One region of the Streptomyces sp. NPDC059788 genome, then DNA from elsewhere that is predicted to be linked to it. Evidence: riboswitches for the same ligand, from Rfam matches in the RefSeq annotation. Region 1 holds a riboswitch; the other holds the start of a gene.
The links. Region 1 has a riboswitch for glycine ahead of gcvT (glycine cleavage system aminomethyltransferase GcvT). Riboswitches for the same ligand answer to the same signal wherever they lie in the genome.
Positions count from the first base shown of each region.

Region 2: linked by a shared signal. The riboswitch ahead of gcvP (aminomethyl-transferring glycine dehydrogenase) and the one ahead of gcvT (glycine cleavage system aminomethyltransferase GcvT) in region 1 are both predicted to bind glycine.

Region 1 is NZ_JBHWHY010000028.1:66,427-71,407, forward strand. Features, by position in the region: gene glyA (serine hydroxymethyltransferase) at 1-782, opposite strand, end outside; gene gcvH (glycine cleavage system protein GcvH) at 838-1,212, opposite strand; gene gcvT (glycine cleavage system aminomethyltransferase GcvT) at 1,289-2,416, opposite strand; glycine riboswitch at 2,557-2,652, opposite strand; gene ACFV57_RS24450 (AAA family ATPase) at 2,902-3,660, shown strand; gene ACFV57_RS24455 (hypothetical protein) at 3,857-4,675, opposite strand; gene ACFV57_RS24460 (enhanced serine sensitivity protein SseB) at 4,925-4,981, shown strand, end outside.
Region 2 is NZ_JBHWHY010000081.1:8,265-13,245, forward strand. Features, by position in the region: gene ACFV57_RS40585 (MerR family transcriptional regulator) at 87-689, shown strand; gene ACFV57_RS40590 (DNA polymerase IV) at 1,044-2,621, shown strand; gene ACFV57_RS40595 (PRC-barrel domain-containing protein) at 2,525-2,914, opposite strand; glycine riboswitch at 3,029-3,126, shown strand; gene gcvP (aminomethyl-transferring glycine dehydrogenase) at 3,315-4,981, shown strand, end outside.

The DNA of each region.
Region 1 (4,981 bases):
CCGCCCTGCTGGCCCGGGAAGACCGCCGAGTTGATCTTCTTGGCCAGTTCCTGGGTGGACAGGATCACGCCGCCGCGCGGACCGCCGAGGGTCTTGTGCGTGGTGGTGGTCACGACGTGGGCGTGCGGCACCGGGCTGGGGTGCAGCCCGGCCGCGACCAGGCCGGCGAAGTGCGCCATGTCGACCATCAGGTACGCGCCGACCTCGTCGGCGATCCGGCGGAACGCCGCGAAGTCCAGCTGGCGCGGGTACGCGGACCAGCCGGCCACGATCAGCTGCGGACGGGTCTCCTTGGCCAGGCGCTCGACCTCGCCCATGTCGACCTCGCCGGACTCCTCGTCGACGTGGTAGGGCACCACGTTGTAGAGCTTGCCGGAGAAGTTGATCTTCATGCCGTGGGTCAGGTGCCCGCCGTGCGCGAGGTTCAGACCCATGATCGTGTCGCCCGGCTTGAGCAGCGCGAACATCGCGGCGGCGTTGGCCTGCGCGCCGGAGTGCGGCTGCACGTTCGCCGCCTCGGCGCCGAAGAGCGCCTTGATGCGGTCGATGGCGATCCGCTCGACCACGTCGACGTGCTCGCAGCCGCCGTAGTAGCGGCGGCCCGGGTAGCCCTCGGCGTACTTGTTGGTGAGGACCGAGCCCTGGGCCTCCATGACGGCGGCCGGGGCGAAGTTCTCCGACGCGATCATTTCGAGGGTGGACTGCTGACGGTGGAGCTCGGCGTCGACGGCGGCGGCGACGTCGGGGTCGAGCTCGTGGAGGGAGCTGTTCAGAAGCGACATGACTCTTCCTGGGGTTCGCGGGGCGCACGGCCCCGCCGGGCGGCGGGTGGGCGTATCAGCCGGTGAAGGCGGTGTACTCGTCGGCCGTGAGCAGGTCGTCAGGCTCGCCGCTCACCTTCACCTTGAACAGCCAGCCACCCTCGAACGGGGCGGTGTTCACCAGCGAGGGGTCGCTCACCACGTCCTCGTTGATCTCCGTGACCTCGCCGTCGACGGGGGAGTAGAGATCGCTGACGGACTTGGTCGACTCCAGCTCACCGCAGGTCTCGCCCGCCGTGACCGTGGCACCGACCTCAGGAAGCTGCACGAAGACGACGTCGCCGAGCGCGTTCGCGGCGTGCTCGGTGATGCCGATCTTCGAGACGCCCTCCTCGGCGGCCGACAGCCACTCGTGCTCCTTGCTGTAGCGCAGCTGCTGGGGGTTGCTCATGTCTTGATTCTCCTGGATGCGGGGGCGTGCTCGGTGCGGGGGTCTTGACAGGTGAGACGGATGAGGCGCAGACACGTCACTTCTGGCGCTTGTAGAACGGCAGGGCCACGACCTCGTACGGCTCATGGGTGCCGCGGATGTCCACCGCCACACCGGCGGTGCCCGGCGCGGCGTGCGCGGCGTCCACATACGCCATGGCGACGGGCTTGCCGAGGGTGGGGGAGGGGGCGCCGGAGGTGACCTCGCCGATGACGGCGCCGTCCGGTCCCACGACCGGGTAACCGGCGCGCGGCACGCGGCGGCCCTCGGCGATCAGGCCGACCAGCTTGCGGGGCGGCTCGGTCTCGGCGCGGTCCCGGGCGGCCTCCAGGGCGGCACGGCCCACGAAGTCGCCGTCGTTCGTCGTCTTCTCGAACTTCACGACCCGGCCCAGGCCCGCGTCGAACGGGGTGGTGCCGGTGGTCAGCTCGTGCCCGTACAGCGGCATCCCCGCCTCCAGGCGCAGCGTGTCCCGGCAGGACAGGCCGCAGGGCACCAGGCCCGCGCCCTTGCCCGCCGCGGTCAGCGCCTCCCAGAGGGCGACCGCGTCCGCCGGGCGGACGAACAGCTCGAAGCCGTCCTCGCCGGTGTAGCCGGTACGGGCGATCAGCGCCGGGACGCCGGCGACGGTGCCGGGCAGCCCGGCGTAGTACTTCAGGCCGTCCAGGTCGGCGTCGGTGAGGGCCTTCAGGATGCCGGCCGACTCCGGACCCTGCACGGCGAGCAGCGCGTACGCGTCCCGGTCGTCGCGCACCTCGGCGTCGAAGCCGCTCGCGCGCTCGGTGAGCGCGTCCAGCACGACCTGGGCGTTGGAGGCGTTGGCGACGACCATGTACTCCGTCTCGCCGAGGCGGTAGACGATCAGGTCGTCCAGGATGCCGCCCTCGGCGTCGCAGATCATGGTGTAGCGGGCGCGGCCGACGGCGACGCCGCCGATGTTGCCGACCAGCGCGTGGTCCAGCAGGTCGGCGGCGCGCGGCCCGGTGACGGTGAGCTCGCCCATGTGGGAGAGGTCGAAGAGGCCGGCGCGGGTACGGACGGCGACGTGCTCGTCACGCTCGCTGCCGTAGCGCAGCGGCATGTCCCATCCGGCGAAGTCGGTCATGGTCGCGCCGAGCGCGCGGTGCGTCGCGTCCAGTGCGGTCCGGCGGGGGGCTTGGGTCATGGTGGGGCTCCCGGGCATGGGTGACAGGACGGTCTCCCCATCTGTCATCGGAACCTGAGAGGTTCACCGGAAGGCCGTCACCGGTCCCGGTTTGCACCTTGGGTGGAGCCACACCACGGCGGCCCGCTTTTCAGATCTGCCTCGCCCGCGCGGTATCGGGGCCTGAGAGATTCAAGGGAGGACTTGCTCCTTCGGCGCCCCGCCGTGACGGCCGGGGACTCTCCCGCGCGGATTCAAGCGGCCGGTATGCAGTTGGCTGAGCGTGGCACCCGTACGGCGACGCACTTGTTGGGTGTGGTCCCGCACTTGGCGCGCACATCATTGCACGGGATCGCCGGATGCAGGAGCCAAGGTCGTACCGGTGTTCGCAGTGGTGTCACGAGGCTGTCCGGGGAGTGTACGGATCGAGCGGTTTCCTTGAAGCGCATTACCTTTTCTTGACACTCTGCGGGTAAGGGGACGGAATCACCGGACCGGGAGGGGCGATCACGGTGCACAGGCAAGCCGCATTCGCGACGAGTCCGGGAGGCGTGCCCCCGGGCTGCGTCCCGGAGCCGACCCCGGCCGCGGTGCCGGGGCCCAGGCGGCTGCCGCGCGGGGTGGTCCGCCCCGGCCGGGTACGGGCCGCGGCGCCGGACGCGCCGCCGGTGGACATCGTCGACCTCCGGGACGGCCGGTCACCGCGCGCGGTGACCGGGCTGCTCTTCGTGGCGGGTGACGTGGTGGTGGTCTCCGGCCTGCCGGGCAGCGGCAAGAGCACGCTCATGCTCCGGGTGGTGCCCGCCCTCGACCTCCAGGGCGCGGCCGTGCACCGCGTCGATTCGCAGGACGTACGGGAGCGCTGGGAGCGCGGCAGGCTGCGCCGGCTGCCGTACGCGCTCTACCGGCCGCTGGTCAGGGCCGCCCACTACCTGGGACTGCGGCGGGCGCTGCGTTCAGGGCGCAGCGTGGTGGTGCACGACTGTGGCACGCTCGCCTGGGTGCGCCGCTGGCTGGCGCGCGAGGCCCGGCGCGGCGGGCGCGGCCTGCACCTGCTGCTGCTGGACGTGCCGCCCGAGGTCGCGCTCTCCGGTCAGCGTTCGCGCGGGCGGGGCGTGTCCGGCTACGCCTTCGCCCGGCACCGGCGGGCGGTGCGGCGGCTGGCCGCCCGCGCCCGGACGGCCCGGCTCCCCGCGGGCTTCACCTCGGCCGTCCTGCTGGACCGGCCGGCGGCGGGCGCGCTGCGGCGGGTCGGCTTCGAGTGAGGCCGGGCGCGCGGCCGGGACCGGTCCGCGCGCCCGGTAGGCGTCACGCCTGCCGTGCCGGATGTCGCTATATGTCCGGTACGCCGTACGTCTGACGGGCCGTACGGAAGGTCCCGTACGGCCCGTCAGGACCGGTCCTAGCTCTGGCATATCTCCCGCATCTGCGCCTCCTCCGGACGCTCGGAGCCGGGCCGATCTAGAGGCCCAGGGCCTTGACGAGCACCGTCGGCAGCGACAGCACCGAGTTGAGCAGCGCGCCGGCGCCCTGCCGCTGCGGCTGCTCCGCGCCCTGCCGCTGCGGCGCGTCGGCGGGCTGCTCCTGGCGGGTGTCCGCGGGCTGCGGCGCCGTGTCGGCGGTCGGCTGCGGGTCGCTGATCGGGGCCTTGGGCTGGGCGGCCGGCTGCTCGGCGGGCTGCTCGGCCGGCTGGTCGTCCGCGGGCGCGGCGGCCGGCTGCGCGGCGGGCTGGGCCGGCCGGTTGGTGGCCGGTGCGGCGGGCTGCTCGGCCGGCTGTGCGCCCGGCTGCTGCCGCAGGTCGCCGAGCAGCTTGTCGAGGCCCAGGATCTTGAAGATGTCCGTGACGGACCGGGAGACCGAGCCGACCACGCTCACGGCGTCGGAGGACTCGCCCGGCGCCGGGGCCCGGCGCTCGGACAGCTCGTCCACCTGTGTGCGCAGCTGCTGCGAGACCCTGCGCAGCTGGACGGTGTCGGCCGACACCGAGCGGTCGGAGTCCTTGTTCAGGACGTCGGCGAGCCGCTGCGCGTCGGCCAGGACGGTGTCCAGGTGGGTGCGCGCGGCCCTGACCTGCACGGAGTGGCCGCGGCTGTCGGCGGCCTTGTCGGCCAGCTCGGCCGAGGCGTCCGCCAGTCTGCCGATGTCGTCGACGATGACGCTCTGGTTGCGGACCGGGGGCTTGGGTTCCTCCGCCGCGGACGCGGAACCCACGGCACCGAGGGCGAGGGTGCCGACGGTGGCGGCGCTGACGAGGGCGGTGGCGGTCCGGTGCGTTGCCATCAGGAGAGATGCCTTTCTGTAGGAACGGCAGGGCAAGATCACCCTGGAGCAACCTTCGGAGCGTCGCGCACGGTCCGCAACCGCTCGCGCGCGTTCGGTGGTCATCCGGACGCACCAGGCCCCCTCCCGTCTGCTGGCGTTAGGGTCGTCGACCAGGTAAGAGCCTGTGTCCGCCCCTTGGGCCGGCCGCCAGTCACCTGGCTGGGCGTCAGGCGCGGACGCGGCGCGGTACGAAGCGGGTGGGTGGAGATGGACTTTCCGGAGCAGGGCATTCCGCAGCTGGGGTGGCCCGCCAACGAACTGGAG
Region 2 (4,981 bases), on a different contig from region 1:
AGCGCGGCGATCGTTGACGCACCCCGAGTGACTGCATACCGTCGATATGGCAGGTCCCGTCCGGGACGTGGAGGACGGAGGTCGGCGTGGCAATCACCGGCGACGGTACGGCAGCGGAAGGGGCGTTGCCGCTCCACCCCGGGGCGGTCGACCGCACCCCGGCACAGGCTGCCGAGGTGCCGGGGGACCGCGGAGCGGAAACCATCGGCTACCGCGGCCCGACGGCGTGCGCGGCCGCGGGGATCACCTACCGCCAGCTCGACTACTGGGCCCGTACGGGGCTGGTCGAACCGAGCGTACGGCCCGCCTACGGGTCGGGCACTCAGCGGCTCTACAACTTCCGGGACGTCGTCGTCCTGAAGATCGTCAAGCGGCTGCTGGACACCGGGGTCTCCCTCCAGAACATCCGCACCGCCGTCCGGCACCTGCGCTCCCGCGGGCTGTCCGACCTGGCGAGAATGACGCTGATGAGTGACGGCGCGACGGTCTACGAGTGCACCTCGCCCGACGAGGTCGTCGACCTGCTCCAGGGCGGGCAGGGCGTCTTCGGCATCGCGGTGGGTGTGGTGTGGCGTGACGTGGAGGGCGCGTTGTCGCAGCTCCACGGAGAGCGCGTGGACACCGGGGAGACACTGGTCCGGCACAACCCGCACGACGAGCTGGCGCGGCGCCGCAACCGGGCGGGCTGAGCCGCCGTACGGACCGGCGGGGCGCGGCCCAGGTGTCGCTGCCGCCCCCGCCCGTCGTTCGTCATCGGCCGCGGCGGGCGCCGTGGCCTCCCGTACGCCCGTCACGGCGGCCGCCTGCGGCCCCTGAACCTCCTGTGGCCCTTCCTGGCGTCTCCTGAGGCCCGCGGCGTCCCTGGAGCGCACAGGACGCGTCTCACGCCGCAGAAGGCCCCGGAAGCCTCGTACAGCCCCTTCCGGCGCTCCGCGCGCCCGCGGCCCGGCGTGCGCCGGCCAGGGGCAGGCCGGGGCGGGACGCGGCGGCCCGCCGGTGACCGGTCGGCGCGATTGTCAGTGGTGTGGGGGAGCATCGGTCATGTGAGACGTGCCCCGACGATCCTGCATCTGGACATGGATGCGTTCTATGCGTCCGCCGAGCAGGCGGCCAAGCCGAGCCTGCGCGAAAAGCCCGTGGTGGTCGGCGGGATCGGCCCGCGCGGCGTGGTCTCCACGGCGTCGTACGAGGCCCGTGTCTTCGGCGTGCGCTCCGCCATGCCGACGGCCCAGGCCCGCCGCCTCTGCCCGAACGCGGCTTATCTGACGCCGCGCTTCACCCTGTACCGCCGGGTCAGCGACCAGGTCATGGAGCTGCTCCACGAGCTGTCCCCGCTGGTGGAGCCGCTCAGCCTGGACGAGGCGTTCGTGGACCTGGAGGCGGGCGGCGTCGCGGCGGACGCGGCGGCCGCGCGAGCGGTGGGGGAGCGGCTGCGGCGCGACATCAGGCGCAGGACGGGCCTGACCGGGTCGGTGGGGCTGGCCGGGGCGAAGATGCTGGCCAAGATCGCGTCCGAACAGGCCAAGCCGGACGGCCTCGTGGTCATCGAGCCGGGCACGGAGCGCGAGCTGCTCGGCCCGATGACGGTGCGTACGCTGCCCGGCGTCGGCCCGGCCACGGCGGAGACGCTGCGCCGCTCGGGCATCCACACGGTCGCCGAGACGGCCGAGGCGGGCGAGTCCGAGCTCGTCCGCCTCCTGGGCAGGGCGCACGGCGCCGGGCTGTACGCGATGGCGCTGGGCCGTGACGAGCGGCCCGTGGTGGCCGAGCGGGACGCGAAGTCCATATCGGTCGAGGACACCTTCGACGTGGACCTGACCGACCGGACGCGGGTGCGGGCCGAGCTGACGCGGCTGGCGGACCGGTGTGTGCAGCGGCTGCGGGCGGCCGGGCGTTCCGGCAGGACCGTCGTGATCAAGGTGCGGAACTACGACTTCTCGACGCTGACGAGGTCGGAGACGCTGCGCGGGCCCACGGACGACCCCGGGGTGGTGCGGGAGGCGGCGGCCCGGCTGCTGGACCTGGTGGACACCACGGGCGGTGTGCGGCTGCTGGGCGTCGGCGTGTCCGGCCTCGCGGACTTCACGCAGGAGGATTTGTTCGCCCAGCTGGCGACGGAGAAGGCGGCCGAGGAGGAGGCCGAGCGGGAGCGCCGGGCGGTCGACGAGGCGGCGCGGCAGGCCGTGGCGGAGCCCGGGCCGGAGCGCCCCCGGCGCTGGCTCCCCGGGCTCGACGTGGTGCATGACGAACACGGAGCCGGGTGGGTGCAGGGCAGCGGCGTGGGCCGGGTGACCGTACGGTTCGAGCAGCCGTGGTCCGGGCCCGGCCGGGTGCGCACGTTTCCCGTGGACGATCCGGCGCTGCGGCCCGGTGAGCCGTTGCCGCTGGTGGGCGGGCCGCCGGACGGGTGGCCCGGCGCTCCCGCCGGCCGCGCGGGCGGGGAGCCGCACGGCGGCCGGGCCGAGGGGTCCGGCAGCCGCCCGCCGGGGGAACCGGGCGGGCGTGCCGACCCCGCGTCCGCCCCTCAGTCCTCCACGCCGGCCACCCGCCCGAACTCGGTGTCGGCCGGCGCGGAGTCCGAGCCGGGCACGGGATCGGGGGCCGGGATGTCCAGCCGGTAGTGGTGGTAGAGCTGTAGTTCCTGCTCCGGCGAGAGGTGGCGGCCCACCCCGAAGTCCGGCGCGTCCCTGATCAGCTTGCGGTCGTAGGGGACGTGCAGTGCCTCGTCGACCAGGTCGCTGGGCTCCAGGGGCACGAACGCGTCCCGGCTGAAGATCCCGGTGCGTACGGCCGCCCATTCCGGTTCGCCGGTCGCGTCGTCCAGGTACACCTCGTCGACGGTGCCGATCTTGGTTCCGTTCTTGTCGAACGCCTTGCGGCCGATCAAGCTGCGGGGATCGATATCGGTCTGCACGGTCCCTCCAAGTGGTCGCAACTGCCTTGTGACAACTACCAAACGGCACATTTCATGCCCCGGCCACTCGAAGGAACGTCCGTTCGCCGCGCTGGTAGGCTGGCGAACGGCTGCAGACCCCATGCGGGAGAGTCCCTTGTCGATCATGGCGGGGGCGCCGAAGGAGCAACTCCTCCCCGGAATCTCTCAGGCACACGTACCGCATGGACGAGGTCACTCTGGAAAGCAGGGCGGGCCACGGACGGGCACAGCGCCGGAACCCCTCCTCACCGACGGTGAAAGCCGGTACCGCGTGCGGGACCGGTGAAGCTCTCAGGTTGAGATGACAGAGGGGGAGGCCGTCCGGGCACCAGCGCCGTGGTGCCCCGCGTAGGTCGAAACGACCAGGAGGCCCCCGCAGATGACCACCAACCGCATCCCGCTGACCGAGCTGGAACGAGGTACCCCGTTCGAGCAGCGGCACATCGGGCCCGGCCCGGAGGCCCAGGCCAAGATGCTCGCGCAGGTCGGGTTCGGATCGCTGGACGAACTGACCGCGGCCGCCGTCCCGGACGTGATCAAGAGCGCGGAGGCGCTGGGGCTGCCCCAGGGCCGTACCGAGGCCGAGGTGCTGGCCGAGCTGCGCGCGCTCGCGGACCGCAACCAGGTGCTCGCCCCGATGATCGGGCTCGGCTACCACGGCACGTTCACCCCGCCGGTGATCCTGCGCAACGTGATGGAGAACCCCGCCTGGTACACCGCCTACACCCCGTACCAGCCGGAGATCTCCCAGGGCCGCCTCGAAGCGCTCCTCAACTTCCAGACCATGGTCGCCGACCTGACCGGCCTGCCGACCTCCGGTGCCTCGCTGCTGGACGAGGGCACGGCCGCCGCCGAGGCGATGTCCCTCGCGCGGCGCGTGGGCAAGGTCAAGCAGGGCGTCTTCCTGGTCGACGCCGACTGCCTGCCGCAGACCGTCGCCGTGATCGAGACCCGCGCCGAGCCGACCGGCGTCGAGGTCGTGGTGGCCGACCTGTCCGAGGGCATCCCGGCGGAGGTCGCCGAGCGCGGTGTCTTCGGCGTGCTGCTCCAGTACCCGGGTGCGTCCGGTGCCGTACGGGACCCGCGTGCCCTCATCGGGCAGGCGCACGAGCTGGGCGCGATCGTGACCGTCGCCGCCGACCTGCTCGCACTGACGCTGCTGACCTCGCCGGGCGAGCTGGGCGCGGACATCGCCGTCGGCACCACCCAGCGGTTCGGTGTGCCGATGGGCTTCGGCGGTCCGCACGCCGGGTTCATGGCCGTACGCGAGAAGTTCGCCCGCAGCCTGCCCGGCCGCCTGGTGGGCGTCTCCGTGGACGCCGACGGCAACAAGGCCTACCGCCTCGCCCTCCAGACGCGTGAGCAGCACATCCGCCGCGAGAAGGCCACCAGCAACATCTGCACCGCGCAGGTGCTGCTCGCCGTGATGGCGGGCATGTACGCCGTCTACCACGGGCCGGACGGGCTCGCGGCCATCGCGCGCCGTACGCACCGCTACGCCTCCATATTGGCAGAGGGCCTGCGCGCCGGCGGCGTGGAGGTCGTGCACGGCGGGTACTTCGACACGCTGACCGTACGGGTGCCGGGCCGGGCCGCGGAGGCCGTCGCCGCGGCCCGCGAGGGCGGGGTCAACCTGCGGCTGGTCGACGCGGACCTGGTGGGCGTCGCCTGTGACGAGACCACCGGACGCGCGCAGGTGCACGCGGTGTGGAGCGCCTTCGGTGTCCGGGCCGACATCGAGCAGCTCGACGCCGACGTGGCCGACGCGCTGCCCGCGGAGCTGCTGCGCGGCGACGCGTACCTGACGCACCCGGTCTTCCACCAGCACCGTTCCGAGACCGCGATGCTGCGCTACCTGCGCCGCCTGTCGGACAAGGACTACGCGCTGGACCGCGGCATGATCCCGCTCGGCTCCTGCACGATGAAGCTGAACGCGACCACCGAGATGGAGCCGGTCACCTGGCCCGAGTTCGGACAGCTGCACCCCTTCGCGCCGGTCGAGCAGGCGCAGGGCTACCTGACGCTCATCACGGAGCTGGAGGAGCG